4 regions of the Solwaraspora sp. WMMD1047 genome follow, and region 3 is predicted to be linked to each of the others. Evidence: riboswitches for the same ligand, from Rfam matches in the RefSeq annotation. Region 3 holds a riboswitch; each other region holds the start of a gene.
The links. Region 3 has a riboswitch for cobalamin ahead of cobN (cobaltochelatase subunit CobN). Riboswitches for the same ligand answer to the same signal wherever they lie in the genome.

Region 1 (8,359 bases), 1.3 Mb from region 3:
CGTCGTGGCCCACGGGTCGGGGCTACCCGGCGCCTCCCGGGTTGCTTCGGCACCCGGGCCGGAAAGGCGCCGTCCGATGGCAGCTCGCCGCCGCGATCGTTTCCGCCTCATCGCCACCAGCGTCCTCACAACTCTCGCCCTGACCGTGACCGCGGCCACCCCCGCTTCTGCGACGCCGCCGCAGACCCACAACCGGACCGACGCGGCCGCCGGCTGGCTCGCCCGACAACTGGTCGACGGTGAACGCCTCGAAGTCGTCTTCGACGGCGTCGCCTACCCCGACCAGGGCCTCACCATCGACGCGATCTTCACCTTCGCCGCCGCGAAGCAGGCCGACACCTACGCCACCAACGCGATCACCTGGCTCGCCGAACCCAGCGTGATCACCGGATACATCGGTGACGGCATCGAAGCCTATGCCGGAGCCACAGCCAAGCTTGCGCTCGCGGCCCAGGTCCGTGGCCTCGATCCAGCCTCCTTCGGCGGAGTCGATCTGATCACCCGTCTCACCGGCCTGATGGCACCGTCGGGCCGGTTTTCCGACCAGTCCGCGTTCGGTGACTACAGCAACATGTTCAGCCAGTCGTTCGCCGTCATCGCCCTGGACCGGGCCGCCGGGGCGCCACCACAAGCGGTGTCGTACCTGAGTAGCAGTCAGTGTCCGGACGGAGGCTTCCCCGTCCAGTTCGCGCTGGCCACCTGCACGAGCGACGTCGACGCCACCGCGATGGCGATTCAGGCACTGGTCGCGGCCGGTGAATGGCACGAAGCCCACGCCGCGTCGCAGTGGCTGGTCGCCGTCCAGGCCGCGGACGGCTCGTTCGCCGCGGGCGGGGTCGCCAACGCCAACAGCACCGGCCTGGCCGCCCAGGCACTGGTGACGACCGGTCGGCTGCTGACCTGGTGGCGTGCCCGCCAGTTCCTGCTCAGCCTTCGGGTCGACTGCCAAGGCGACCCCGGCGACCGGGGTGCGATCGCCTACGCCGCCAGCGGCTTCGATCCCAGCACCGCGCCCAGGGCAACCGCGCAGGCCGTACCAGGGCTTGCGGGGGCCAGCCTGGTCAACCTCTCCGCCACCGGCTCCCGGCCGGACGCACCGACCCTGGCCTGCACATGAGCTCGGCACCGTACGGAGGAACCATGACAATACCGATCCGCCGCCGGCTCGCGGCACTCGCCGCAGTCATCGTGCTGGTCGCGGGACTGGTCGCGGTCGACCCGCTGACCCGCCCCGCCCACGCCGCCGCCTGCGCACCCGGCACCGGCGTCACCGTCGTCGTCGACTTCACCGCCTTCGGCCTCGGCGTGCAGACCAACTGCTATCTCGGCGACCCGCCAACCGGCCTCGCCGCACTCCAGGGCGCTGGCTTCACCCCCACCGGCACCCTGCGCTGGGGCCTCGCCTTCATCTGCCGCATCAACGGCCTTCCCGTGCCGGCGGCCGAACCCTGCGTCAACACGCCACCGGCCAGCGCCTACTGGTCGTACTGGCACGCCACCCCCGGCGGTACCTGGGCATACAGCACACTCGGAGCGAGCAGCTACAACCCGGCGGTGGGAACGGTCGAGGGCTGGCGATTCGGCTCCGGCCAGGCGCCCTCCATCACCCCGCCCTGATGGTCGCCTCGGCGCGGAGGGTCAGCTTCCCTCCGCGCCGTCCAGCAGGGCCCGACGTAGCGACAGGCGGTGTTCCCGGCGGATCCGCGCCTCGCGGTAACGCCGCCGGTCCTCGTCGGTCTCGGGCAGCAACGGCGGTACGGGGCGCGGCTGTCCGTCATCGTCGATGGCCACCATGACCAGGTGCGCGGTGGCCACGTCGGTGGCCGGCACCGCGCGGTCCCATCGGTCAGCGGTGACCTTGACGGCCACCTCCATGGAACTGCGTCCGGCCCACGTGATGCGGGCATCGACATGGACGACGTCGCCGACGCGTACGGCGCGCAGGAAGGCCGTCTCGTCGATGGCGGCGGTGACGGCCGGACCGTCGGAGTGCCGGGCGGCGACGACCCCGGCGACGGAGTCGATGAGATTGAGGATCCGCCCGCCATGGACCGTGCCCATCAGGTTGGTGTGATGCTGGTCCATGATCTGGGACAAGGTCAGGTGGGATGCCGATGGTGGCCGGCCGGTTGTGGTGGTCTCGGGCACTGCGTAGTCCGTCCTCGGGAAGCACGCCGTCTGCTTTGCCGGGTGCACGTCGAGGACCCGCCACACCCTGGCGGGTCACCCGCTCGACCCACCCGCGAGGCCGACGGCAGCGCACACGTGTCGCGTACGCGGCGCGGGCAGGTCTTCGGACTCGCGGGCGCCACCGGCGCCTGCCGGTGTCCTACTGGCCGTCGCTTCCCAGGCGGGGCGCCCAGTGCTGTTGACGGCGGTCGTTCCCACTCACCGCTGCGGGGCAGTTCCGGTTTTCCACCGGATTCCCTCTTACGACGCCCGGACCGTCTAGGTCGGGCGAACCAACGCCGTAGCCATCGTACCCACCCGGCGGGCTGCACCGGCAGAGTACGGTCCCGCCGGTGACCCAGGGGCCGCTGCGGGCGACCCTGACCGGTCACACCGGCTTCCAGGCCGTGCAGAAAAGTGCCTGGCGTCGGCCCTGTTCTCGCCGCGATCTTCGTCGCCGAGATCGGCGACGTCGCGCGCCCGAAAGTGTGACGTTTGGTACCGTGTGATGTGGACAACGCTGGGGGCGCTCGACTAGGAGCGCCCCTCGCTGTAGACATCATCGCAATCGTAGAATAACTGCTGGTAACGGGTGCTCGATAAGCAAACATTGACCCGTAAGCGATGGTTGGACCGTTCTTTCCTCTAAGAACGGTCACGGTGTTACGTCGTCGAAGTAGTCGAACTCGCCTTCCCGGATGGGCCGGACGGTGTTAGCGGCAGCACGAGCGCGTGCATGTACGGCGCGTCGACCGCCGGCTGGACATCCGCCACATGCCGCCAGCCCCAGTGGTCGTAGATCCGCCGGGCCGGGGCGTCCGGCTCGGACAGCAGCGTCGCATATGGCTCGAATCGCTTCGACATCAGCGCATTGATGAGCGTCCGACCGAGCCCTTGACCCCGCCACGTCTTGGCGACGACCAGCTCGATCACAGCGAATTTGGGCGACGTCAGCACCTCGGCGGCCGGCTCAGGGGAAGTCGTGCCTCCCCACCAGCGACCCGCTGCGAACGTGAAGCCGAATGAGAAACCCACAAGCCGGCCGGCTGCACGCGAGGTCACGAGTGCGAACCCCGGCGCGGCCTTCTGTACGTTGGTGCGTTCCAAGAACCGGCCGCGGCTAAACAGCGGGCCACCGTTGTACGGCGGCTCGGCGTACACGACCTCGTACAGGTCGGCGACCTCGCCTAGCATCGCCTCGAGTCCAGCGCCGTCGTGGTGGGAAAGGTCGATGTCGGCGAGGGAGGTCACGGCGCTACCGGACCGGCAGGCAGTGCCAGCATCTCCCGCAGCTCGGCCAACGCGGATCGCTCCCGCTCTACAACGGGTACCTGATCCAGAACCTTCCGGCCCATATCCAGCACCATGGCGGTACGGTGTGCGACCGGCACCGCGTCGATAACCGTCTGGGCGTGGGAGGCACCCTCGTCAAGGTAGCCGTCAATGACCATGCATCGGGCGGCGTGAAGTTGAACCTGCGCGCGGGAACGACGAGACGACGCCGGGTACAAAGTTAGGGCGTGCTCCTGCGCTTGGCGGGCGGTGTCGGTGTCGCCCAAGTGGGTTCCTACGTAGCTTGTGGTATGCCACAAACGGTGTTGCGGATAGCCGAAGGCAGTGCCCAGGTCCTGGGTCGCGCTGGCCGGAAGCTGCCCGTAGAGGTCGGCAAGGTGATTCACGGCGTCGCGGGCCTCGTCGGCCCGGCCGAGCAGTGCGTACGCCTGGGCGCGGGCACTGAGAGCTTCCGTAACGCCCGGGTAGGCGGCACTGCCACCGATAACGAGAGCTTCATCAGCGCGGGTAAGCGCGATGGTGAGGGGACGCCGGTCGTAGAGGGCGTGCGTCGCGTCGTGTCCACGTATCCAGGTGCGAACGACCGGATCAGTGGATGCGTCGGCTGCATGCCGGGCGGCCCGCCACCACCTGCGGGCCGGCTGGAACTGACCGAGGTTTACCAGGCTCATGGCCATCACCCCGGCAAGCAGACCACTGACCCTCGACAGGCCCCGATACTGGGCACCCCGCGCGGCGTCTAGGGTTCCTTGGAGGTCAACGAGGTCCGCCGCGAGGTTGCTGACCAACACGGCCGGACGATCGGTGAAGTAGGCCCCGCCGTACTCGAAGGCGACTTCTTCCCACTCATCGACGTCCACGTCGGCGGCGTCTTTCCCGGTCAGGGAAGACACAAGACCGGAACGGATCACGTCGAGAGCCGGCGTAACAGCGCCAGCCGCAAGCGCGGTCAGGGCGTGCTGTAGCAGGATGCGGCGCCGCACGATGTCCTCCGGGTCCGTTCCGACGTCGCGACCTACGAGCGGACCGCGACGTCCGCGTTCTTCAAGTTGGGCCTGGCAGGCAGCCCCAACGGCATCGTCCGCGTCGGGTGCCTCGTCAAGATACTCTGCCTGCTTCGACAACCGGCCGTGTCCCTTCTCGGCGGGAGAGGGCTCGCCGCCGCTGAGGGCGGTTGCGGCAACGGTGAGGCCAAGAGCCTGTTCGTAATCCCGGACGAGGGCCGGCGTCACGTCTCGGGAGTCCACGTTGCGCTCAACGCGGCTTAGGTGGCCCTTATCCCGCCCAATCATGTCGGCAAGCTTGCCAAGGCCAACGCCCCTACTCTCCCGCGCGGCGCGCAAGTCCTGCCCGGTAATCACATGTCCTCCTGTCATTTCCGCGATTCACCGTTGCGGCAACACCGCAACCGTGACTCCGTCCGAACTAACGGTGATCCTCTCTGTGAGGGCGCGGGGCTGATGTGCAAACGCCGCCTGCCTCGCCGCCCACGACGACGGTACCGCCACAGGGGACTCGGTGTCGATGCAGGTGAGGTGGGTGCGTGGCATTCATGGTTGCACTCGCGCCCGGCGTGCTGGCCGGGCGCGACGTGACCCGACTGGCCTGCGTCCTGAATATGGATGGGGCGATGACGGTGGTTTGCACGCCATGGCGGGGCGTAGAGCCGTTGGCCATCGTCGAGGGCTGTCCGAGTGCTAGTGAACCCAATTCGGAGTGTGTCTAGTGAAGGCTGGCGACGCTATTAAGAGATTCAATGACTCCCCGGTGGTGCGTGACGGCGTCTCCGTGCTGTCGGGTGATGCGGCGGGCGTGTCGGGATCGGGTGGGGGGCGCCTCCGGCCCGGCCCGGGTTCCGGCACGCCCGCCACGGTTGCGGCGGCGTTTGTCTCGGTCGATGTTGGTGAGCGGTCCGGCTCGGGGGAGGTGGTTCGTGGGCCGAATGTGTTGTTGCGGCGGGCGCGGTTGGGGTTGGTGTCGCAGTCGGGTTCGGGTCGGCCGATGTCGCGGCAGGAGTTGGCTGATGCGGTGAACGTGGTGCTGCACAGGTTCGGTCCGCACGCGGGGTCCGCGACGGCGCGGTGGGTGGCCGGTCTGGAGCAGGATCGGGCGTGGTGGCCTCGGTTGTTGGCGCGGCGGGCGTTGCGTGAGGTGCTGGGTGCGGCGACGGACGGGCAGCTGGGGTTGTTCGTGAACCGCCGGATGGACGTTCCTGTTGACGGGCTGGATCAGGAGGTTGGGCCGCTGGTATCGGCGGTGCCGTGGTCGGTGGGGTCGGGTGATGGGCTGCGGGTGGTGGTGCCGGCGGGGGGGATCACGGTCCGGCAGGTGCAGGGCCGGACCTGTGAGATCGGGATCGAGGCGGCGGGTGCGGTCACCTCGCTGCTGTGCGGTGCGAGTCCGGGTGACGTCGAGCGGCTGCCGGTGGGCACGCCGTTGGTTGTGGCTGTCGGTCGGGGGGTGTGAGGGGTGACCGCCGTGGTGTCCGAGGCCGCCGGCTCTGAACTGGTGGTGAGGGGGCAGGTTGATCAGGCGTGTCGTGATCTGGGGCGGTTGTTGGGTGAGTATCGGCGGGCGGCTGGGTTGTCTCAGGTGGTGTTGGCGGGGCGTATCGCCTATTCGCGTAGCACGGTGGCCACTGCTGAGAACGGTTCCGGGCGGGTGGCGGTGGAGTTCTGGGAGTCCTGCGACCGGGAGTTGGCCGCCGGTGGTGCCCTGGCGGTGGCGTACGGCCGTGTGCGGGCGTTGACGCGGGCTCTGCGGGAGCAGCGGGATCGGGAAGGGCGGCGTGTCCGGCAGGAACGGGCGCGGCGGTTCCTGGCGGACTCTCCTGTTCCGCTGGTGCCGGTTGACGCGGCGGTCGGCGGTCTACCTGGCGACCAAGGAGTTGGGGTGGCTTTTCGGGCTGAGGCGGCGGTGGTGGTCGGGTGTGGTTGTCCGTTGACAGTGGTGCGGTGGTCGGGGTGGGAGACCCGGGCGTTGCGGGAGGCGTTGCGGCTGACCGTCGGGCAGTTCGCTTCGCGGGTGCGGGTCCGTGCATCGTCGGTGACCGGCTGGGAGAGCCTCGCCGTCGCGGGTGGGCTGCGGCCGGGGACGCAGAGGTTGTTGGATGACCTGCTCGCGTCGATGGATGTGGACGGGCGTGCCCGGATGCGGGCGCTGCTGCGGGACTCCTGCGTCGATGAGGGCCAGTCCGTGCGGGGGCAGGTGGTCGACCGGCACGAGTGCGCCGCGTCCGGTCCAGCCGGACCGGACGCGGCGAGGTTGCACGCGCGGTCCGGACGGGTGCGTCGGGGCGGTCCGGTCCTGGTCCACGACGGCGCGCGTGGTGGCGGGGTGCGAGAGCGGAAGGGAGGTGAGTGAAGTGCAGGAACCGAATGATCTTCTTCGGGCGGCCCGATTGCGGCGGTCGCGGTCGGGAGCGGGGCCGTTTTCCCGGCAGGAGTTGGCGAACAGGCTCAACGGCGTGTTGTCGGCCTTGACGGGCAAGGAATACACGCTGGACGCGAATTATGTGGGCAAGTTGGAGCGGGGGGTTATCCGCTGGCCCCATGCCGACTACCGGCAGGCGTTGCGGACGATTCTCGGCGCGGCCTCTGACGCCGAACTCGGCCTGTATCTGAGACAGGGACGGTGACGTATGCCCCGGCGTGACGGCCATTTTGTGGTGAGGGAGGAAAAGGGCGTGGCGACGTATCACGGTGGCGGTCAGGTCGACCGCGCGCAGCAGATGTTGCAGCGGCACACGGTGTCCAGCGCGGACGGGTTATGCCTGGCCTGTCAGGTGCCCGCGCCGTGTGTCCATCACGAACGGGCGGCCAGGGTGTTCGCGTGCGCGGTGCGGTTGCCTCGCCGGGTGCCAGGAGCGACCCGGCCGGAGTTGATCGGCGCCCGCCGAGTTGGTGCGGCGGGCCTGTTCACCAGGACCGGTTGAGGTGTCTGTGGTGTCGGCGGTGACGAACGGCATCGGGGTGGCCGCCGGTGATGTGGTGTACGTGGGGCGGTCGGCGAGTGTGCAGTTCAGCGGGACATCAGCGTTCGTGTTCCGGGTGATCCGTGTCGATGACCGTCCCACCTACCACGGCTGGGCCTGGCTGGAGGGCTACCAGCTCGACCGCAACGGCGACGCGGTGGACCGCCGGGAGATTTTCGTCCGGCCCGCCGGACTTCGACGGTTCGCGAGGGCGTCGGCCTCGCCGGTTCGGACACCGTATGTCCGCCGGTTCGAGGACGCGGGCGCGTCGCTGCGGAATGCGCCCGCGCGCCTCGTCGGCAGGTGACGGTGAATGGACGCGCGGGAAGGCGTCCCGCGACTGCGGGCGCCTCTGGAAGCGAACGGCACATGGAGGACAGCAGTGGCGAGTAGCCCGCATCAGCCCTGGTGCGACCCGCACGAATGCACGGCGGACTTCACCGACTTCCATCCCGACGCCTCACCTGCCACCCACGCCAGCCGCTGGTACGAGTGCGATCCGCCGGGCGGCCGGCAGGCGGTCGAGGTGGAGATGCAACTCGTGGAGTACGTCGATGATCCCCACCCGAGAACGTTCATCCGCATCGCCCGCAGCGACTTCGAGGACCGGCAGGTCTTCCACCTCACCGTCGACCAGGGCCACGCCGTCCACCAGACGCTGACCGAGATCCTCGCCCACGCGACCTCGGGGCGGAGGTGATGCCGCCGGCATCGACCCCGGCACGACAACAGGCTGTTCCACGAAAGGAGAACGGGCATCATGACCGACACCGACACCGACACCGGTAGCCCGGCGACCGACCCGCACCTCGGCCCCGTCGACCCGTCCGGCCGGCACGTCGCCGGCATCGGCGACACCGCGACCCGCGGCCCGGCCCGGCCGCGCGCCGAGGCGGACGTGCCCGAAGCGTCGACGGTCGCGGG
Region 2 (4,114 bases), 4.8 Mb from region 3:
TTGACCGCGTCGTCCAGGTCTCGAATGCTCAGGGCCGCCATCGTCTCGCCTCCTGTCAGAACTCACGGATCTGATAGCAATGCTAGCGCGAGGCCCGGGTGAGGGCCGCGGGTCGACCCCCACCCGGGCACGAACTCAGCCGGTCCGGAGTTTGGTGGCGGCGGCGATCAGGTTGCTCAGGGACGCCTCGACCTCCGGGTAGCCGCGGGTCTTCAGGCCGCAGTCGGGGTTCACCCAGAGCCGGTCCGTTGGCACCACCGCGACGGCCCGGCGCAGCGCGGCGCCGATCTCGTCGCGGCCCGGCACCCGGGGCGAGTGGATGTCCCAGATCCCCGGTCCGACGCCCCGGGCGTACCCGATGGTCTTCAGGTCGTCGAGGACCTCCATCCTCGATCGAGACGCCTCGATGCTTGTCACGTCGGCGTCGAGGGCGTCGATCGCGGTGATCACCTCGCCGAACTCCGAGTAGCAGAGGTGGGTGTGGATCTGGGTGCTGTCGGCGACTCCGCCGGTGGCGAGCCGGAACGCCCCGACCGACCACTCCAGGTACGCCTTCTGGTCGGCCGCGCGCAGCGGCAGCGTCTCCCGCAGCGCCGGCTCGTCCACCTGGATCACCGTGATGCCGGCCGCTTCCAGGTCGCGGCACTCGTCGCGCAGCGCGAGGGCGACCTGGTCGGCGGTGTCGGCGAGCGGCTGGTCGGCGCGGACGAACGACCAGGCCAGGATCGTCACCGGGCCGGTGAGCATGCCCTTGACCGGCCGGCTGGTGAGCGACTGGGCGTAGCGCGCCCAGTCCACCGTCATCGGCGCCTTCCGGGCCACGTCGCCGTGGATGATCGGCGGCCGCACGCAGCGCGAGCCGTACGACTGGACCCAGCCGTGTTCGGTGGCGGCGAACCCGGCCAACTGCTCCCCGAAGTACTGCACCATGTCGTTGCGTTCCGGCTCGCCGTGCACCAGCACGTCCAGCCCGAGCCGTTCCTGCAGCCGGATGACGTGCTCGACCTCGGCGCGCATCCGGGCCGCATAGCCGGCGTCGTCGAGCCGGCCGGCGCGGTGTTCGGCGCGGGCGTGGCGCAGCTCGGCGGTCTGCGGGAACGACCCGATGGTGGTGGTCGGCAGCGGCGGCAGGTTCAGCCGGGCCTGCTGGGCGGCGGCCCGGTCCGGGTAGCTGCCGCGCTGCCGGTCGGCCGGGGTCAGCGCGGCGAGCCGGGACCGGACCGATTCGTCGCGCCAGCACGCCGGGGGCGGCGGCAGCGGCTGCGGCAACCGGGTGGACCCGTCGCGCAGCGCCCGGCCGAGCAGCACCACCTCCTCGACCTTCTGCCGGGCGAACGCGAGCCGTTCGTGCAGGGCCGGGTCGAGGCGGGTCTCGGCGGCCAGGTCGACAGGTACGTGCAGCAGCGAGCAGGAGGTGGACACTGCGACGTGGTCGGCCAGGCCGGCGACCACGGCCCCGGTGGCGATGGCGGTCCGCAGGTCGGTGCGCCAGACGTTGCGCCCGTCGACCAGGCCGGCCACGATCGTCCGGCCGCCCAGCGGCCCGGCGCCTGCCAGCCGGCGCAGATTGTCCGGCCCGGCGACCAGGTCCAGCCCGAGCGCCTCGACCGGGGTGCCGAGCAGGGCCGGCAGCGCGTCGCCGAGGTCGCCGAAGTAGGTCGCCACGAAGATCTTCGGACGCCGGTCCAGCTCACCGAGCTTCGTGTACGCCGACCGCAGCGCGTCGATCTGGGCGGGCGTGCGGTCGGCGGCGTACGCCGGCTCGTCGAGCTGCACCCACTCGACCCCGGCGTCGGCCAGCGCCCGCAGCAGGTCGGCGTAGGTCCGCACCAGGTCGTCCAGCCGGTCGAACGGGTCGTGCCCCGGCCCGGTCGGCTTGGCCAGCAGCAGGAAGGTGGCCGGGCCGACCAGCACCGGGCGGGTGGTCACGCCGAGGGCGGCGGCCTCGGCGTACTCGGCCAGGGCCTTGCCCGGGTCGGCGGCGAAGGCGGTGTCCGGGCCGATCTCCGGGACCAGGTAGTGGTAGTTGGTGTCGAACCACTTGGTCAGCTCCATCGCCGGCTCGGCGTCGACCCCGCGCGCCATCGCGAAGTAGGTGTCCAGGTCGGACAGTCCGAGCCGGCGGAACCGGTCCGGCACCGCGCCGACCGCGACGGCGGTGTCGAGCATCTGGTCGTAGTAGGAGAAGGTGTTGGACGGGATGGCGTCCAGGCGGGCGTTGCGCAGCTCCTGCCACACCTGCGCCCGTAGCGTCGAGGCGGTGCGGTCCAGGGCGGCGGCGATGCCGCCGGCCCAGTAGGCCTCCACGGCCCGCTTGAGTTCACGGTTCGCGCCGATGCGCGGATAGCCGAGCACGGTGCTCTGGCCGAATGGCGTACTCACGGATGGTTGACCTTCCCTCGAAGTGCCCGACGGTCGCGGCGGGAGGGCAGGGGGAAACACACGGCGGCAGGCCGCCGGCTTCCGCCCGGGCCCTCCCGAGGGGCCGTCGGCGGCGCACACCGGTGGTGTGCGCGGTGCGGGCAGGTCTTCGGACTCGTGGGCGCGTGTTTCTGCCTACTGGCCGTCGCTTCCCAGGCGCTGACGCGCCCAGTGCGTATGACGGCGGTCGTTCCCACTCACCGCTGCGGGGCAGTCCCGGTTTCGCACCGGGTTCCCTCTTACGACGCCCCGACCTCGCGACCGGGGCGAACCAGCACCGCGCTCCATCCTAGGCGACGGACGGTCAGAAGTCGTCGTCGAAGCTGACCGTGCCGGCGACCCCCACCTGGTAAGCCGACACCCGCCGTTCGAAGAAGTTGGACAGTTCCTGGACGTCCTGCAACTCCATGAACGCGAACGGGTTCTTCGCGCCGTACCGGGGCGGAAGGCCGAGTTGGGCCAGCCGCCGGTCGGCCACGTGCTGCAGATACTCGCGCATGTCGACAAGCGACATTCCGGGTACGCCCTGGCCGAGCAGGTCCTCGGCGAACTGCACCTCGCAGTCGACCGCCTCGGCGAGCATCTCGCCGACCTGGGCGGCCATCTCGTCGTCGAACAGGTCCGGCTCCTCGCGGCGGACCGTGTCGACGACGTCGAAGGCGAAGGCCATGTGCATCGACTCGTCGCGGAACACCCAGTTGGTGCCGGAGGCCAGCCCGTGCAGCAGGCCCCGGGAACGCAGGAAGTACACGTACGCGAAGGCGCCGTAGAAGAACAGGCCCTCGATGCAGGCGGCGAAGCAGATCAGGTTCAGCAGGAAGGCCCGCCGGTCGTCGCGGGTACGCAGCTCCCGCAGCTCGAAGATCGAGTCGATCCAGCGGAAGCAGAAGTCGGCCTTGCGCTTGAGCGACGGGATGTTCTCGATCGCGGTGAACGCCTCGAACCGTTCGGTCTCGTCGGGCACGTAGGTGTCCAGCAGGTTCAGGTAGAACTGGACGTGCACCGCCTCCTCGAACAGCTGCCGGGACAGGTAGAGCCGCCCCTCCGGGGAGTTGACGTGCTGGTAGAGGTTGAGTACCAGGTTGTTGGCGACGATCGTGTCGCCGGTGGCGAAGAACGCCACCAGCCGGCTGATCAGGTGCCGTTCGGCCGGGCCGAGCTTGGGCAGGTCGGCCAGGTCGGTGTGCAGGTCCACCTCCTCGACGGTCCAGGTGTTCTTGATCGCGTCGCGGTACCGGTCGAAGAAGTGCGGGTAGCGCATCGGTCGCAGGGTCAGGTCCATGCCGGGGTCGAGCAGCATCGGGTGTCCTTCAATCATCTGGGGTGGTTCACTGGCAGGCGTCGCAGCTCTCGGGGTTCTCCAACGAGCAGGCCAGCGCCTCGGCGTCGGCGGCCACGGTCGGGGTGAGGGCGACGGTGGCCTGCTGGATCCGGGTCGCCGGGCGGGACCGCAGGTAGTAGGTGGTCTTCAGGCCGGCCTGCCAGGCGTACCGGTACATCGAGGAGAGCTTGCCGATGGTGGGTGCGCTCAGGAACAGGTTCAGCGACTGGCTCTGGTCGATGTAGGGGGCGCGGGCGGCGGCCAGGTCGATCAGCGCCCGCTGGGGCAGCTCCCAGGCGGTGCGGAACAGCTCGCGCAGGTCGACCGGCAGCGCCGTGATGCCCTGCACGGACCCCTCGGCCCGCTTGATCT
Region 3 (8,359 bases):
GCCGAGCGCCTGGAGAACGGGATCGACTACCACGCCACCGACCGGCGGGTGCTGCTCGGCCATCACTTCGCCGCCATCGCCGGGGCCGGACCGCTCGTCGGTCCGGTGCTCGCGGCGCAGATGGGCTACCTGCCGGGAACAATGTGGATCATCCTCGGGGTGATCTTCGCGGGCGCCGTGCAGGACATGGTGGTGCTCTTCTTCTCGATGCGCCGCGACGGCAAGAGCCTCGGCCAGATGGCCCGGGATGAGATCGGCCCGATCGGCGGCGTCGCCGCGCTGATCGCCGTCTTCACCATCATGATCATCCTGCTCGGTGTGCTGGCACTGGTGGTGGTGAACGCGCTCGCCGACTCGCCGTGGGGCACCTTCTCCATCGCGATGACGATCCCGATCGCCCTCTTCATGGGCTTCTATCTGCGAATTCTGCGCCCCGGCCGGGTCATCGAGACCACCCTCATCGGCGTCTCGCTGCTACTGCTGGCGATCGTGGCCGGCGGCTGGGTGCAGGACTCCAGCCTGGCGGAGGCGTTCACGCTCGACCCCCGTACGCTCGTCATCTGCCTCGCGGTCTACGGCTTCTTCGCCTCCGTGCTGCCGGTCTGGATGCTGCTGGCGCCCCGCGACTACCTCTCCACCTTCATGAAGATCGGCACCATCGGACTGCTCGCCGTCGGTGTCCTGGTCACCATGCCGACCCTGCAGAACGACGCGGTCAGCAAGTTCGCCCTCTCCGGCGACGGACCGGTCTTCGCCGGCAGCCTCTTCCCGTTCGTCTTCATCACGATCGCCTGCGGCGCCCTCTCCGGGTTCCACGCGCTGATCTCGTCCGGCACCACCCCGAAGATGATCCAGAAGGAGTCGCAGGTCCGGCTCATCGGCTACGGCGGCATGCTGATGGAGTCGTTCGTCGCGGTGATGGCCATCATCGCCGCGTCGCTGCTCGATCCCGGCCTCTACTACGCGATGAACGCGCCGGCCGGCGTGGTCGGCAACACCTTCGAGTCGGCCGCCACCGCCGTCACCAACCTCGGCTTCACCATCACCCCCGCCGACCTGGCCGCCGCCTCCGCAGCGGTGGAGGAGGAGACCCTGGTGGCCCGGACCGGTGGCGCGCCCACCCTGGCCGTCGGCATCTCGGAGATCTTCTCCGCCGTCGCCGGCGGGGACGCGTTACGCGCCTTCTGGTACCACTTCGCGATCATGTTCGAGGCGCTCTTCATCCTGACCACCGTGGACGCCGGCACCCGGGTCGGCCGGTTCATGCTGCAGGACACCCTCGGCAACGTCTGGAAGCCGATCGGCCGGGTCAGCTGGCCGCCGAGCATCTGGGCCACCAGCGCGATCGTCGTCGGCGCCTGGGGTTACTTCCTCTACGCCGGCGTCACCAACCCGCTCGGCGGCATCAACCAGCTCTTCCCACTGTTCGGCATCGCCAACCAGCTGCTGGCGGCGGTGGCGCTCACCGTCGCCACCGTGATCCTGGTCAAGAGCGGCAAACTGAAATGGGCCTGGGTCACCGGCGTACCGCTGGCCTGGGACGCCGCGGTGACGCTCACCGCGAGCTGGCAGAAGATCTTCTCCGATGACCCGAAGCTCGGCTTCTTCGCCCAGCGGGAGCGGTTCGCCGAGGCGCTGGACCGGGGCGAGGTGCTGGCCCCGGCGCGCGACCTCGGCCAGATGCGGGAGGTGGTGGTCAACTCGACCGTCAACGGGCTGCTGGCCGCCCTCTTCGCGATCCTGATCATCATCGTGATCGCCGACGGCGCGCGGACGTGCGTCCGCGCCCTGCGGTCGCGGGAGCCGCTGCCCACCAGCGAGGCCCCGTTCGTCGAGTCCCGGATCGTCGCGCCGGCCGGACTGATCCCGACCGCCGAGGAGCGCCGCGAGCTGGCCGCCGCCGGCTCCGGACCCCCCGACGGGAGCGGTCCGCGATGAGGTTGCGGTCCGTGCTGCGTCACCTCCGCTGGTACGCCCGGGAGCTGAGCGGCGAATCAGCGTACGACAACTACCTCGACCACCGGCGGCGTACCCACCCAGGTCAACCGGTGCTGAGCCGGCGCGAGTTCGAGGCGCTGCGTCACCGCCCGACGGTCCGCTGTTGCTGACCCGGCGCGGGGAGCTGCTCAGCGGTCCTCCAGGTCGCCCTCGACGCGCAGGTAGACATCCCGCAGCGCGGCGAGGGTGGCCGGGTCGGGTTTGGCCCACAGACCGCGGTCGGCCGCCTCGGTCAACCGTTCGATGATGTTGCGCAGGGCCCACGGGTTCGAGCGGTGCAGGAAGTCCTGGTTCTCGGGGTCCAGCGCGTACGCCTCGGCGAGCTGCTCGTACATCCAGTCGGCCACGACACCGGCGGTGGCGTCGTACCCGAACAGGTAGTCCACGGTGGCGGCCAGTTCGAACGCCCCCTTGTAGCCGTGCCGGCGCATCGCCGCCAGCCAGCGCGGATTGACCACCCGGGCCCGGAACACCCGGGCGGTCTCCTCGGTCAGGGTCCGGGTGCGGACCGCATCCGGGCTGGTGCTGTCGCCGACGTACGCCCGGGGCGCCTGACCGGTGAGCGCCCGGACGGTGGCGATCATGCCGCCGTGGTACTGGAAGTAGTCGTCCGAGTCGGCGATGTCGTGTTCCCGGGTGTCGACGTTCTTGGCGGCCACCGCGATCCGCCGGTACGCGTTCTCCATGTCCTGCCGAGCGGCCCGCCCGGCCAGGTCCCGGCCGTACGCGAAGCCGCCCCAGACCGTGTAGACCTCGGCCAGGTCGGCGTCGTCACGCCAGTTGCCGCTGTCGATGAGCGGCAGCAGCCCGGCCCCGTACGCGCCCGGCTTGGAGCCGAAGATCCGGATGGTGGCCCGGCGCTCGTCGCCGTGCCGGGCGGTGTCGGCGCGGGCGTGCGCGGCGAGGAAGTTCACCTCGTCCGGCTCGTCCAGGGCGGCCACCGCCCGCACCGCGTCGTCGAGCAGCAGCAGCAGGTGCGGGAAGGCGTCCCGGAAGAAGCCGCTGATCCGGACGGTCACGTCGATGCGCGGCCGGCCCAGTTCGGCGGTCGGGATGACCTCGAAGCCGTTCACCCGGCGGGACGCCTCGTCCCAGGTCGGTCGGACCCCGATCAGGGCGAACACCTCGGCGATGTCGTCGCCGGCGGTGCGCATCGCGGAGGTGCCCCAGGCGGAGAGGCCGACCGAGCGGGGCCAGTCGCCGGTGTCCCGGCGGTAGCGCTCCAGCAGGGACGCCGCCATCGCCTGGCCGGTTTCCCAGGCCAGCCGGCTCGGGATCGCCTTCGGGTCGACGGTGTAGAAGTTGCGGCCGGTGGGCAGCACGTTGACCAGGCCGCGCAGCGGCGAACCACTCGGGCCGGCCGGCACGTAGCCACCGTCGAGCGCGTGCAGCAGCGCGGTGATCTCGTCGGTGGTGCGGGCCAGCCGGGGGACCACCTCGGTGGCGGCGAAGGTGAGCACCCGTGCCGCGTCGGCGGCCCGGGGATCGTCCTCGCCGAGGACGGCCGCGGCCACCGCTTCGGGCGCGTCCACCGCCCAGGACCGCTGTTCCATGGCGAGCACCAGCGCCCGGGCCAGCTCCTCCACCCGATCCACCTCGGCGGTCGCGGCATCTGTTGAAGTCGCGTCGGCCAGGCCGAGCGCGGCCCGCAGGCCCGGCACCGCGCCGGCCTGTCCACCCCAGACCTGCCGGGCGCGCAGGATCGCCAGCACCAGGTTCACCCGGGCCTCGCCGGTCGGGGCGGCGCCGAGCACGTGCAGGCCGTCGCGGATCTGGGCGTCCTTGACCTCGCAGAGCCAGCCGTCGACGTGCAGCAGGAACTCGTCGAACTCGGCGTCGTGTGGGCGCTGCTCCAGGCCGAGGTCGTGGTCGAGTCTGGCGGCCTGGATCAGGGTCCAGAGCTGGCCCCGGATGGCGGGCAGCTTGGCCGGATCCATCGCGGCGATGTTCGCGTACTCGTCGAGGAGTTGTTCCAGCCGGGCGATGTCGCCGTAGCTCTCCGCGCGGGCCATCGGCGGCACCAGGTGGTCGACGATCGTGGCGTGCGCCCGCCGTTTGGCCTGTGCTCCCTCGCCCGGGTCGTTGACCAGGAACGGGTAGATCAGCGGCAGGTCGCCGAGGACGGCGTCCGGGCCGCAGCCGGCGGAGAGGCCGGCGGTCTTGCCGGGCAACCATTCCAGCGAGCCGTGCTTGCCCAGGTGCACCACGGCGTGCGCGCCGAATTCGGTGTCCAACCAGCGGTAGGCGGCCAGGTAGTGATGGGTCGGCGGGAGGTCGGGGTCGTGGTAGATGGCCACCGGGTTCTCGCCGAAGCCCCGGGGTGGCTGGATCATCAACAGGATGTTGCCGGCCCGCAGGGTGGCCAGCACGATCTCGCCGGCCGGGTCGCGGGACCGGTCGACGTACAGCTCGCCCGGTGGCGGCCCCCAGTGTTCGGTCATCGCGTCGCGCAGTTCGGTGGGGAGCGTCTCGAACCAGCGCAGGTAGCTGGCCAATCGGATCCGCACCGGGTTGCCGGCGAGCTGCTCCTCGGTCAGCCACTCCTGATCGTGGCCGCCGGCCGCGATCAGGGCATGGATCAGCCGGTCCCCGTCCGGCGCGGGAGCCGCGGCGTGCCCGTCGGCGGGCGGCGAGTCGGTAGGCGGCGCGTCGGCGGGCACCAGGCCGGGTAGCGCGTCCGGTCCCTCGGTCGGGCCGACGTCGTACCCCTGGGCGGCCATCGCCCGCAGCAGCGCGACCGCGCTGGCCGGGGTGTCCAGCCCGACCGCGTTGCCGACCCGGGCGTGCTTCGTCGGGTACGCCGACAGCGCCAGCGCGATCCGGCGCCGGGCGGGCGGGGTGTGCCGCAGCCGGGCGAGCCGGACGGCGATCCCGGCGACCCGGCCGGCCCGTTCCGGATCGGCCACGTAGCGGGGCAGCCCGTCCGCGTCGGTCTCCTTGAACGAGAACGGAACGGTGATCAGCCGGCCGTCGAACTCGGGCACCGCGATCTGGGTGGCCGCGTCCAGCGGGGAGAGACCGTCGTCGCTCGCCGACCAGGTGGACCGGCTGGCGGTCAGGCTGAGTGCCTGCAGGATCGGGACGTCCAGGGCGGCCAGCGCGCCGACGTCCCAGCTGCCGTCGTCCCCGCCGGCGGCGGCGTCGGCCGGCCGGGTGCCGCCGGCGGCCAGGACGGTGACCAGCAGGGCGTCGGCCCGGCCGAGCGTGGCCAGCAGCTCCGGCTCGGGATTGCGCAGGCTGGCGCAGAAAATCGGCAGCGCCCGGCCGCCGGCGCCGTCGACCGCGTCGGCGAGCGCCTCGACGAAGGCGATGTTGCCGCTCATCTGGTGCGCCCGGTAGTAGAGGATGCCGATCACCGGCCCGTCCGGGCCGGCCGGCTCGCGCGGCAGCAGACCCCAGCTCGGCTGCTCGACCGGCGGCGCGAAGCCGTACCCGGTCAGCAGGACCGTGTCGGAGAGAAACCCGAACAGCTCCCGCAGGTTGTCCGGACCGCCCTGGGCCAGGTAGGCGTGCGCCTGGGCGGCGGTGCCGACCGGCACCGTGGAGCGGGCCATCAGGTCCGCGTCCGGGGTCTGCTCACCGCCGAGCATCACCACCGGTACGCCGCTGGCGCGCAACGCGTCCAGCCCTTCCGACCACATCCGGTAACCGCCGAGGATGCGAACCAGCACCAGGTCGGCGCCGGCGAGCAGGTCGGGCAGGTCGGCCGGACCGCGTTCCAGCCGGGCCGGATTGGCCAGCCGGTAGTCGGCGCCACTGGCCCGCGCGCTGAGCAGATCGGTGTCCGATGTGGAGAGCAGCAGGATCATGCCGTGACCCGGCCGGCAACGATGAGCATGGGTGACTCCTCCCCGGGTCCGCGCCCGTGGTCGTCGTGCGCGCTGGCCGGAGTCTCCTGGCTCCCGGATCGACGCTCGCCCCGACCTTCCGGCTCGGTGTCGAGCCGTGGTCTCGCGTGGGGGTCACTCCCCGGTGACAGTGGCGGGACCGCCCCGGATTCACACCGGGTTCCTCCGTGTCCACCGCGTGCTGCTGGGCCGGCGCGGGGTTGCGCCGGTGGCCCGACTCTACGATGTCGCCATGCCCGACGTCGTGCCGCCTCGCTCCGCCGGTGACCGGTGCCCCGGCGCGCTGCGGGTGCACGAGGCCGCCGACGGCGGCCTGATCCGGGTACGCCTGCCAGGCGGGCAGCTCGATCCGGCGCAGCTGCGGACGGTGGCCGACTGTGCGGCGGAGTACGGCGACGGCACGCTGGAACTCACATCCCGGGCGAATCTGCAGATCCGTGGCATCCCGCCGGGTGGCGCCGCGGCCCGGTTGGCCGACCGGCTCGCCGGCGCCGGGCTGCTCCCCACCGCCACCCACGAGCGGGTCCGCAACATCCTCGCCTCACCATTGAGTGGTCGGGACGGCGCCGGCCGGCCGGACATCCGGGAACTGGTCCGCGCGCTCGACCGGGCCGTGCGGGCCGAGCCGGCACTGGCGGCGTTGAGCGGGCGGTTCCTGTTCGCGCTGGACGACGGGCGGGGTGACGTGGCCGGTCTGGGCGCCGATCTGTGCTGGCGGGCCGACACCGGCGCGTTGCTGCTGGCCGGCCGGGACCATGGACTGCGGATGCCGATCGTCCGGGCGGTGCCGGGCCTCGTCGCCGCCGCCCACGGCTTCCTCCGGCTGCGCGCCACCGAACCGGAGCCGGCCGCCGTGTGGCGGGTGACCGACCTGTCCGGCGGCCCGGCCCGGCTCGCCGAAACACTCGCGGCGGCGAGCGCCGACCGCCCGGCCGGGGCGCTCGCGGCGCCCGCCGGGCGGGTGCCGGAGATCACCGATGACCCGGCGCCGGCTCCGGGGGCGGTGGCCGCCCCGTACGGTCGGCTCTGCGTGGTGGCCGGCGCGCGGCTGGGCCGCCTCCGGGCCGACCAGGCCAGGCTGCTCGCGGAGATTTCCGCCGAGGTGGAGGGTGGGTCGCTCGTGGTGACACCGTGGCGGAGTGTGGTGGCCGACGCCGGGCCGCAACCGGTCATGGGCCTGCTGGCCCGGATGGACGCGGCCGGGCTGATCGTCGAAACCGCCTCGCCGTGGGCCGGGGTCAGCGCCTGCGCCGGCCGGCCCGGCTGCGCGCGGTCACTGGCCGACGTCCGGGCCGACGCCGCCTCGGCGGTCGCCGCCGCCGGCCCGGTCCCGGACGGCCGCGAGCCGACCGGCGGCGAGTCGTTCGGCGGTTCGGCGGCCGGGCGCCGGCTGCGGATGCACTGGGCCGGCTGCGAGCGGCGGTGCGGTCTGCCGGCCGGCCCGGTTGCGGTGGCCGTGGCGACCGGGGACGGCTACGCGGTGACCGCCCCGGGCGGCCCACCGCCGCCCGGACCGCTGGCCGAGCGGGTCGCCCAGGCGAGGACGCCCCGGTGAGCGCCCCACCCCCGGCCGGACCGGACTACGACTACGTCCGCGACGGGGCGGAGATCTACCGCCGCTCGTTCGCCACCATCCGGGCGGAGACCGACCTGGCCCGGCTCCCCATCGACCTGGCCCAGGTGGCGGTGCGGATGGTGCACGCCTGCGGCATGGTCGACCTGGTCGACGACATCGCCGCCGCCCCGGACGTGGTACGGCGCGGCCGGGCCGCGCTGGCCGCCGGGGCGCCGATCCTGTGCGACGCGGCGATGGTCGCCGCCGGCATCACCCGGACCCGGTTGCCGGCCGGCAACGAGGTGATCTGCACGCTGCGACACCCCGACGTGCCGGGGCTGGCCGAGCGGCTCGGCACGACCCGCAGCGCCGCCGCGCTCCAGCTGTGGCTCGACCGGCTCGACGGTGCGGTGGTGGCGATCGGCAACGCCCCCACCGCACTGTTCCGGCTCCTCGAACTCCTCGACGCGGGTGCGCCCCGGCCGGCGGTGATCGTAGGCGTACCGGTGGGCTTCATCGGCGCCGCCGAGTCCAAACTGGCGCTGGCCCGGCACCCCGCCGGGGTGCCGTACCTGGTGGTCCACGGGCGGCGGGGCGGCAGCGCGATCACCGCCGCCGCGGTGAACGCCATCGCGAGCGTGGCCGAGTGAGCGGGCCGGGCACCCTCTACGGGGTCGGCGTCGGGCCGGGCGACCCCGAGCTGCTCACCGTCAAGGCCGCCAGGCTGATCGGCGCAGCCGAGGTGGTGGCGTACTACTCGGCCCGGCACGGGCGCAGCATCGCCCGGTCGATCGCCGCGCCGTACCTGCGTCCCGGACAGGTGGAGGAGGCCCTTGTCTATCCGGTGACCACCGAGGAGACCGACCACCCGGGCGGCTACGAGGCGGAGATCGCCGAGTTCTACGACCGCAGCGCCGAGCGGCTGGCCGGGCACCTGGCGGCCGGCCGGGACGTGGTG
Region 4 (8,359 bases), 4.8 Mb from region 3:
GCATCGGCAGCGCGCCGTCCACCACCGGCACCTCCAACAGCATCGAGTACGGGCCGGTCAGCTCGGTCGGCTCGCGGTTGACCACGATCACCGGCCCGAGCGAGAGGGCGGCCATCGCCAGGCCGGCGGCCACGCAGCCGATCACCAGTGGGCGCCGGATCAGGGCGGCGGCGCAGACCAGCGTCACGATGATCAACGGCCAGCCGAGGAAGGTGTTGTACTCGGCCGGCCCGGTGGTCAGCGCCTCCCCGGCGGCGGAGCCGGCGACCGACAGCGGGGAGAACGCCGGCCAGCTCGCCAGGTCGGCGGAGAAGTAGTGCGGGCTGAACATGCCGTTCGGCACGCTCTGCGGCCCGGCGAACTGGAACCACAGCGGGTACGCCAGCGCGACCAGCGCCAGCCCGACGGCGAGCAGCATGCCGGCCAGGAAGCCCGGCAGCACCCGCCAGGTGAACCGGGGCCGGGCCACCGCGTACACCACGGCCAGCACGACGAGCGCGACGGCGCTCAGGAAGAGCACCTCCTCGCCGACGAAGACCTGCACCGTGACGGTGAGCGCGATCAGGGCGCCGTTGCGGGCGATGCCCCGCGGGTCCCGGCGCCCGTCCGGCCGGGCCGCCGGGTCGGCGGCCCGGATCAGCCGGACCACCAACCAGATGATCACCGGAACCAGCCACTGGGCGGTCATGTGCAGGTGCGCGTTGGACTGGGAGATCATCCCGGGCGCGAAGCCGCAGAATCCGCCGGCCAGCCCGGCGGCCAGCCGCCCCAGGCCCAGGGTGTGTCGGTAGAGCCAGTACCAGGCGATCGCGGTTCCGGCCAGGTTGGCGGCGGCGAGCAGCGCGAAGGTGACCGGGGCGCCGGCCAGCAGGGTCACCGGCGCGAACAGGAAGCCGAGCGCGATGACCGTGGTGTTGGCCATCAGGTTGACCCCGTCCGGGGCGTTGAGTCGGTCGCTGAGCAGGCTGAAGTCGCCGTACAGCAGCCGGGCGTCCATGGCCAGGAACCACTCGTAGAGGGTCTGGTCGGCCGGGTTCAACGCCAGCACCCGCGCCCCCGGGTCCGGCCACAGACCCTGGGTCAGCCAGCCGGCCAGCAGCACGAAGAGCAGGCAGGTACCAAAATCGACGCGGTACGGCCGGAGCGTGGTCACCCATCGCCGCCAGCGCGGCACCCGGCTGCCCGGTCCGGCGGCTGGACCGGTGGTCTCCCGGACGGTGTCGGCGGGCTGGTCCGGCGCGTCGGTGGGTCCGCTCGCCCGGTCGGCCGGTTCGGCGTCGGGTTCCACGCGCGCTGTGCTCGTCACGCCGACGACCCTAGTGTCACCGTGGCGGTCGGGTCCGGCCGGTGGCCGAGGCCGGCCTCCGCCCGCCGTCTCCCGCGTGGCGCAGCTCACAGCCGTACCGCCGCCCGGGTAGCTGCTCAGCCCTCCTCGTCAGCTCTTCGCCGCCGGCCGAGGGCGAGTCCGAGCCCGGCGGCGAACACGGTCGCCGCCGCGATGCCGATCCCCACCTGCCCGGCGCCGGCACCGCCCGACCCCGATTCCGGACCGGACCGGGCTGCCGGTGCCGGGGCGGGCGCGAGGACCGCGCCGGTGGTGATCAGCGACGGCGCCGGCTCCTCGGCGCCCGGTTCGGTGCCGGTCCACTGGTAGGACCCGCCGCCGTCACACCGCTGCTCGGTCGGGAACCACAGGGTCTGCCCGACCACCCCGGAGATCCGCGCGACGAGCGAGAACTCCGCCTCCTCGGCCGCGTCGATCCCCGGCCCGGACCAGCGCACCCGGCTGGGCGCCACCTCCGCCGACCAGCCGTCGGGCGCGGTGGCGCTGCCTGCGATCACCCCGTCCGCCATCGTGACGGTCAGTTCGGTGGTCGGCGCGGTCCCGCAGCCGTGGTCGAAGGTGAAGGTCAGGGTGGTGGTGCCGTCGCCGTTCGGTTGCGCCTTGGCGAGCAGGACGTGCGCCGAGGCCGGCGCGGCCGGCCAGAGCCCGGTCAGGATCGCGACGACGAGCAGCAGCGCCGGAAGCGCGGTCCGGACTCTCATCGGATCACCACCGGAATCTCGACGATCGGGTTCTCGAACTTGCTGGTCCGCACGCTCACCGTCAGCACCCACTCGCCGGCCAGCGGGAAGTCGGCCACCGCCTCGTACCGACCCGGTGCGATCACGGCGAGCGGCCGGTCCAGCGGGCCGATGTCGTACTCCGGTTGGGTGGCGGTGACCTTCGGCGGTTCGACCGGTTCGACCGGGCGGCCGGCCGCGTCGAGGACCGACAGCTCCAGGGAGTTGATGCCGACCGCGCCGGGGGTGATCCGGGCGGTGACCCGGCCGGTGCCGAGCGCGGCCTCCAACACCACCGCCTCCGGCCCGGCGGGCGCGGCCGCGGCGGTGGACTCCTTGATCGGACTCTGGGTCACCAGCAATCCGGTGGCGGCGAGCACGCCCACCAGCAGCAGTGCCTCCGCCCGGACGGTCCGGCGCAGCCCGGTGCGGGCCGCGGCGTCGTCGGGCCGGCCGGCGACCCGGGGCACCAGCCGGAACCGGTTCCAGCCCGCCACCGCGAGCACGACGAGCACCAGCCCCGTCTTGGCCAGCAGGGTCCACCCGTACCCGGTGTCGAACAGGGCCGACCAGGAGCGCAGGATCCGCCACCCGAGCAGCACCCCGGCGACCCCGAGCAGGCCCACCAGCAGCGCCGCGAGCCGGGAGAAGGCGCCCACCGTCCGGGCGGCGGCGGGCGCCGCGACGTCCGCGCCGCGGGACAGTGTGACGGCCAGCCCGAGTATCCCGCCGAGCCAGACCGCCGCGGTGGCCAGGTGCAGCAGGTCCACGCCGACCACCAGCCAGGCCGGGCCGAAGGTACGGGTGTGCCCGACCAGGGCCAGCGCGCCCAACGCCAGCGCGGCCCCGCCGAACGCGACGGCGGTCAGCGCCGGCCGGTGCCGTGACCGGCCCGCATACCAGCCCGCGGTCAGCGTCACCGCCAGGCCGGCGAGGGCCAGCAGTGAGCTCAGGGCGGGATCGGAGCGCAGGCCGGTCGCCCAGGTCTCCCCGTCGAACACGGCGGCCAGGTCGCTGCCGTCCTGCCAGGCGACGGTGACCGGGATCAGCAGGAGCAGGGCGAGCGCGGCGGCGGCGCCGAGGCCACCGGCGATCCGGTCCCGACGGACCCGGGCGGACCGGCCAACCGGGGCGAGCGTCAGACCGAAGATCATCAAGCCGGTGCCGCCCAGCACCCCCAGGTAGGCGACCGTCTCGGTGACCGGGCGCAGCACCCGCAGTCCGGACCCCGGCTCGGTCTCCGGAATCGCGACCGTGCCGGCGCTGGGGGCGCCGACCGAGAAGCTGAACCCGCCCGCGACCGGGTGACTGTCGGCGGAGACCACCCGCCAGCTCACCAGGTACGTGCCGTCGGCCAGGTTGTCGGGCGGGGTCAGCACCACCGTGCTGTCGACCGCCCTGGCTTCCGCGTCGAGCTCCGTCCCGCTCGCGTCGAGCAGCCGGACCCCGCCGTCGCGTACCTCGACGGCCTCGTTGAAGTACAGCGTCACCGTCTCCGGGGTCGCCGGCAGCACCGCGCCGTCGGCCGGGTCGGTGCGCAGCAGGGTGGCGTGCGCGGCGGCGGGGGCCGCGCCGAGCAGGCTCAGCGCGGCCCCCACCAACCCGGCGAGCAGGGCGGTGCCGAGGCGCCGGGCCCGCCGGGTCGCGAATTGTCGCATTCCTAGGCGGTCTTGCGGGTGCGGATGAACGCCAGGCCGCCCAGCACGAAGCCGAGGGCGCCGAGCACCAGCCCGGTCCAGCCGGCCGCCGATCCGGCCGCACCCGGGTCGTCGGTGCTCGACTCCTGCGCGACCCGCTCCGGAGCGGCCTCGACGTCGGCCTCGGCCGCGGCGCCACCGTGCCCGTCCCCGGCGGCCTCGGTGACCACGAACGTCGGCGCGGGCGCCTCCAACTCGTCGCGGTCCTGACCGGCCGCCGGCAGCTGCACCCAGGCGGTCTCGCCCTGCTCGCAGGTCTGCACGGACGGGAAGGCCAACGTCTCGCCCGGCGTCTCCGGCAACTTCAGCGACAGCTCGAACGCGTCGCGGTGGCCCTCCGGCAGCGGGGTCTTCGCGGTGTAGACGATCTCCGACACCCGCTCGGTCAGCTCGTTGCCGTGGCTGTCCTTCACCGGTGGGTCCAGCGGGGCCTTCACCTTCTCGACGGTCCAGCCCTGGTTGATGGTGGGGGTCACGGAGTTGATCTGCTCCGGGATCTGGATGGCGACCTTCGTGGTGCCCGAGCCGTCGCACCCGTGCGGCACCGAGAAGGTCAGCACCGTGTACGCCCCGGCGGCGGTGACCGTCGGGGTGACGGTCACGTGGGCGCCCGCCGGCAGCGCGGCGAGGGCGACCAGACCCCCGGCGGCGCCCGTCACGACACCGGCGCGGAGCACATTGCGGAGGGTGGTGTTCATTCGATCGGTGCCTTTCGTCAGGATGCGCAGGCATCAGGCATGCACGGGCGTCAGGGACGCGCGGGACAACAGTGAGCGGGCCGGTTGGATGGTCGGGCCGGGTCATCGATCAGTTCCCGTGAAGTTCCGGGAACTTCGCGGCCCCGGGCACCGACCAACCTGGGTGTCGGTGCAGCGCGTCAGTCAGTTCACACAGCGGGGTGCCCGGTGACCGGCCCGGATGACCGGGTCACCCGGTTGGCGCTGGCCGCCGGGCAGGGCGACCGGGAGGCGGCGGCGGCGTTCGTCCGCCTCACCCAGTACCAGGTCTGGCGGTTCGTGGCCCACCTGGCCGGGCCGGCGGAGGCCGACGACCTGTGTCAGGAGACCTTCCTGCGGGCGCTGCGCAGCCTGCCGGGCTTCGCCGGCCGGTCGTCGGCGCGGACCTGGCTGTTCACCATCGCCCGCCGGGTCGCGGTCGACCACGTCCGGGCCGCGATGACCCGGCCCCGGACCACCGTCGTGGAGTCCTGGGAACTCGTCGACTCCGCCGACGGCCCCCGGTTCGAGGAGGAGTCGGCGCTGCGTGGGCTCCTGGACGACCTGGCACCGGACCGGCGGGAGGCGTTCGTCGCCACCCAGGTCCTCGGCCTGTCGTACGCGGAGGCCGCCGCCGTCTGCGACTGCCCGGTCGGCACCATCCGGTCCCGGGTGGCCCGCGCCCGGGAGGACCTGGCGGCCGCGATCGACCCACGCGAGCACCGCCGCCCGACGGCCCGGGCGGGTGCATGATGGGGTGATGCGTCTGGTGTCGCTGCTGCCGTCCGCGACGGAGATCGTCTACGCCCTGGGGCTCGGCGACGACCTCGTCGGGGTGACCTTCGAGTGCGACGAGCCGCCGCAGGCCCGGGCCGACAAGACGGTGGTGGTCGGCGGCCGGGACACCCGGGGGATGAGCCCGGCCGAGATCGACGACTACGTCAAGTCCCGGCTGGCGGCCGGGGAGGACCTCTACACCCTGCACGCCGGGGCGATGTCCGAGCTGGCGCCGGAGCTGATCCTGACCCAGGACCTGTGCCGGGTCTGCGCGCTGCCGTCCGACCACGTCTCCGACGCGCTCGACCACCTCGGCTGCCGGTCCGACGTGCTCTCGCTCGATCCGTACACGTTGGACGAGGTGCTCGACACCATCGTCGAGGTGGGGGCGCGTACCGGCGTACCCGATCGGGCGGCGGCGCTGGTCGGCGGTCTGCGGGACCGGTTGTCGGCGGTGGCGGCGGCGGTCCGGGGCCGGCCCCGGCCCCGGGTGGCGGTCGTCGAGTGGGTCGATCCGCCGTTCACGGCCGGGCACTGGGTGCCGGACCTGGTCCGGGCGGCCGGCGGCGAGCCGGTGGCCGGCCGGCCGGGCGCCCGGTCGGTGCAGACCACCTGGCAGGAGTTCCACGACGCGGCGCCGGAGGTGATCATCGTCTCGCCGTGCGGGTTCCACCTCGACGGGGCGGTCCGGCAGGCCGAGACGGTCGCACCCCGGTTCCCGGGGGTGCCGGTCTGGGCGATCGACGCCGACGGCCTGGTGGTCCGCCCCGGCCCCCGCCTGGTCGACGGGGTCGAGGCGATGGCGGCGATCCTGCACCCGGACGCGGTCGCCACCCCGGCCGGCCCGGTGATCGCCCGGGTGGCCTGACCCGCGCGACACGCCCGACACGACATCTGGGTGGACGCGAGGCTCTCGCTACTAGATATAGTGACCGCGCAGTTTGGTTCGGCCGGGCACCCAGCCCGGTCGGGGTAACAGGGAACCCGGTGTGAATCCGGGACTGCCCCGCAGCGGTGAGTGGGAACGACCGCCGTCATGACGCACTGGGCGCAAGCCTGGGAAGCGACGGCCAGTAGGCAGCGACACGCACGCCCACGAGTCCGAAGACCTGCCACTGTGCCGCGTGCCCGCGACGGGTGCGCGGGAGTCCGAGGCCGCGCGGGACGGCCGACGGCGGTGACGCTGCGCGTCCACGCCTGTCCGCCCGCGCGCCCTCCACCCGGAGGCGACAGCGAGGAGCGACAGATGCGGGTCCGCAAACGCAGCGGGGCCACCGAACCGGTGGACGTGAACAAGATCGTCCGGGCGGTCGAGCGGTGGGCCGACGACCTGACCGACGTGGACCCGCTACGGGTGGCCACCAGGACGATAAGCGGCCTCTACGACGGCGCCACCACCGCCGAGCTGGACCGGCTGTCGATCCAGACCGCCGCCGACATGATCGGCGAGGAGCCGCAGTACTCCAAGCTCGCGGCCCGGCTGCTCGCCGGCTACCTCGACAAGGAGGTACGCGGGCAGCAGATCGCCTCGTTCAGCCAGGCCATCCGGCTCGGCCACGCCGAGGGCCTGATCAGCGACGAGACCGCCCGGTTCGTCGCCACCAACGCCCGCAAGCTGGACGACGCCATCGACCCGGCCGGTGACCTGCGGTTCGAGTACTTCGGCCTGCGCACCGTCTACGACCGCTACCTGCTGCGCCACCCCAGCAGCCGGCAGGTCATCGAGACCCCGCAGTACTGGCTGCTGCGGGTCGCCTGTGGGCTGTCCGAGCACCCGGCCGAGGCGATCGACTTCTACCGGCTGATGTCGAGCCTGGCCTACCTGCCCAGCTCGCCGACGCTGTTCAACTCCGGCACCCGGCACACCCAGCTGTCGTCGTGTTTCCTGGTCGACTCGCCCCGCGACGAGCTGGACTCCATCTACGACCGGTACGCCCAGGTCGCCAAGCTGTCCAAGTTCGCCGGCGGGATCGGCATCTCCTGGTCCCGGGTCCGGTCCCGGGGCGCCCTGATCCGGGGCACCAACGGGCTCTCCAACGGCATCGTGCCGTGGCTGCGCACCCTGGACGCCTCGGTGGCGGCGGTCAACCAGGGCGGCCGGCGCAAGGGCGCGGCCTGCGTCTACCTGGAACCCTGGCACCCCGACATCGAGGAGTTCCTCGAACTGCGCGACAACACCGGCGAGGACGCCCGGCGCACCCACAACCTGAACCTGGCGAACTGGATCCCGGACGAGTTCATGCGCCGGGTCGAGGCCGACGAGCTGTGGTCGCTGTTCGACCCGGCGCAGGTGCCGGAGCTGCCCGACCTGTGGGGCGACGAGTTCGACGCCGTCTACCGGGCCGCCGAGGCCGAGGGGCGCTACGTGCGCCAGGTCAGGGCCCGGGACCTGTACGGCCGGATGATGCGCACCCTGGCCCAGACCGGCAACGGCTGGATGACCTTCAAGGACCGCTCGAACAAGCTCTCCAACCAGACCGGCGCGCCCGGCAACGTGGTCCACCTCTCCAACCTCTGCACCGAGATCGTCGAGGTCTCCTCCGACGACGAGACCGCGGTCTGCAACCTCGGCTCGGTGAACCTCGGCGCGCACCTGGCCGGCGGGGACGTCGACTGGGACCGGCTGCGCCGCACGGTCCGGACGGCGGTGACCTTCCTGGACCGGGTGATCGACATCAACTACTACCCGAGCGAGCAGGCGGCGGCGTCCAACCCGCGCTGGCGCCCGATCGGGCTCGGCGTGATGGGGCTGCAGGACGTCTTCTTCGCGCTGCGGCTGCCGTTCGATGGGGAGCCGGCCCGGGAGCTGTCCACCCGGATCGCCGAGGAGATCTACCTGACCGCCCTGGAGACCTCGGTCGAGCTGGCCAAGCGGTTCGGCCCGCACCCGGCGTACGACCAGACCCGGGCCGCCGCCGGGCAGCTGCAGCCCGACCTGTGGGGGGTCACGCCCACCCAGACCGACCGGTGGGCCGCGCTGCGGGAGCGGCTGGCCGTGCACGGGCTGCGCAACTCGCTGCTGGTGGCGATCGCCCCGACCGCCACCATCGCCTCCATCGCCGGCTGCTACGAGTGCATCGAGCCGCAGGTCTCCAACCTGTTCAA

Region 1: linked by a shared signal. The riboswitch ahead of O7627_RS32405 (acyl-CoA thioesterase) and the one ahead of cobN (cobaltochelatase subunit CobN) in region 3 are both predicted to bind cobalamin.
Region 2: linked by a shared signal. The riboswitch ahead of metE (5-methyltetrahydropteroyltriglutamate--homocysteine S-methyltransferase) and the one ahead of cobN (cobaltochelatase subunit CobN) in region 3 are both predicted to bind cobalamin.
Region 4: linked by a shared signal. The riboswitch ahead of O7627_RS04805 (ribonucleoside-diphosphate reductase subunit alpha) and the one ahead of cobN (cobaltochelatase subunit CobN) in region 3 are both predicted to bind cobalamin.

The regions. Positions count from the first base shown of each region.
Region 1 covers NZ_JARUBL010000001.1:7,085,472-7,093,830, forward strand. The annotation lists gene O7627_RS32395 (prenyltransferase/squalene oxidase repeat-containing protein) at 77-1,117, shown strand; gene O7627_RS32400 (hypothetical protein) at 1,141-1,617, shown strand; gene O7627_RS32405 (acyl-CoA thioesterase) at 1,639-2,148, opposite strand; cobalamin riboswitch at 2,267-2,482, opposite strand; gene O7627_RS32410 (GNAT family N-acetyltransferase) at 2,833-3,420, opposite strand; gene O7627_RS32415 (helix-turn-helix transcriptional regulator) at 3,417-4,823, opposite strand; gene O7627_RS32420 (hypothetical protein) at 5,188-5,928, shown strand; gene O7627_RS32425 (helix-turn-helix domain-containing protein) at 5,974-6,825, shown strand; gene O7627_RS32430 (hypothetical protein) at 6,818-7,099, shown strand; gene O7627_RS32435 (hypothetical protein) at 7,416-7,742, shown strand; gene O7627_RS32440 (hypothetical protein) at 7,818-8,135, shown strand; gene O7627_RS32445 (helix-turn-helix transcriptional regulator) at 8,196-8,359, shown strand, end outside.
Region 2 covers NZ_JARUBL010000001.1:1,027,887-1,032,000, reverse strand. The annotation lists gene O7627_RS04820 (Arc family DNA-binding protein) at 1-41, opposite strand, end outside; gene metE (5-methyltetrahydropteroyltriglutamate--homocysteine S-methyltransferase) at 136-2,382, opposite strand; cobalamin riboswitch at 2,504-2,712, opposite strand; gene O7627_RS04810 (ribonucleotide-diphosphate reductase subunit beta) at 2,726-3,721, opposite strand; gene O7627_RS04805 (ribonucleoside-diphosphate reductase subunit alpha) at 3,750-4,114, opposite strand, start outside.
Region 3 covers NZ_JARUBL010000001.1:5,815,780-5,824,138, reverse strand. The annotation lists gene O7627_RS26535 (carbon starvation CstA family protein) at 1-1,938, shown strand, start outside; gene O7627_RS26530 (YbdD/YjiX family protein) at 1,935-2,108, shown strand; gene cobN (cobaltochelatase subunit CobN) at 2,127-5,807, opposite strand; cobalamin riboswitch at 5,887-6,012, opposite strand; gene O7627_RS26520 (precorrin-3B synthase) at 6,079-7,401, shown strand; gene O7627_RS26515 (precorrin-8X methylmutase) at 7,398-8,051, shown strand; gene O7627_RS26510 (precorrin-2 C(20)-methyltransferase) at 8,048-8,359, shown strand, end outside.
Region 4 covers NZ_JARUBL010000001.1:1,019,433-1,027,791, forward strand. The annotation lists gene O7627_RS04775 (hypothetical protein) at 1-1,306, opposite strand, end outside; gene O7627_RS04780 (DUF1775 domain-containing protein) at 1,423-2,046, opposite strand; gene O7627_RS04785 (copper resistance protein CopC) at 2,043-3,722, opposite strand; gene O7627_RS04790 (YcnI family protein) at 3,725-4,459, opposite strand; gene O7627_RS04795 (sigma-70 family RNA polymerase sigma factor) at 4,667-5,230, shown strand; gene O7627_RS04800 (ABC transporter substrate-binding protein) at 5,238-6,122, shown strand; cobalamin riboswitch at 6,180-6,386, shown strand; gene O7627_RS04805 (ribonucleoside-diphosphate reductase subunit alpha) at 6,501-8,359, shown strand, end outside.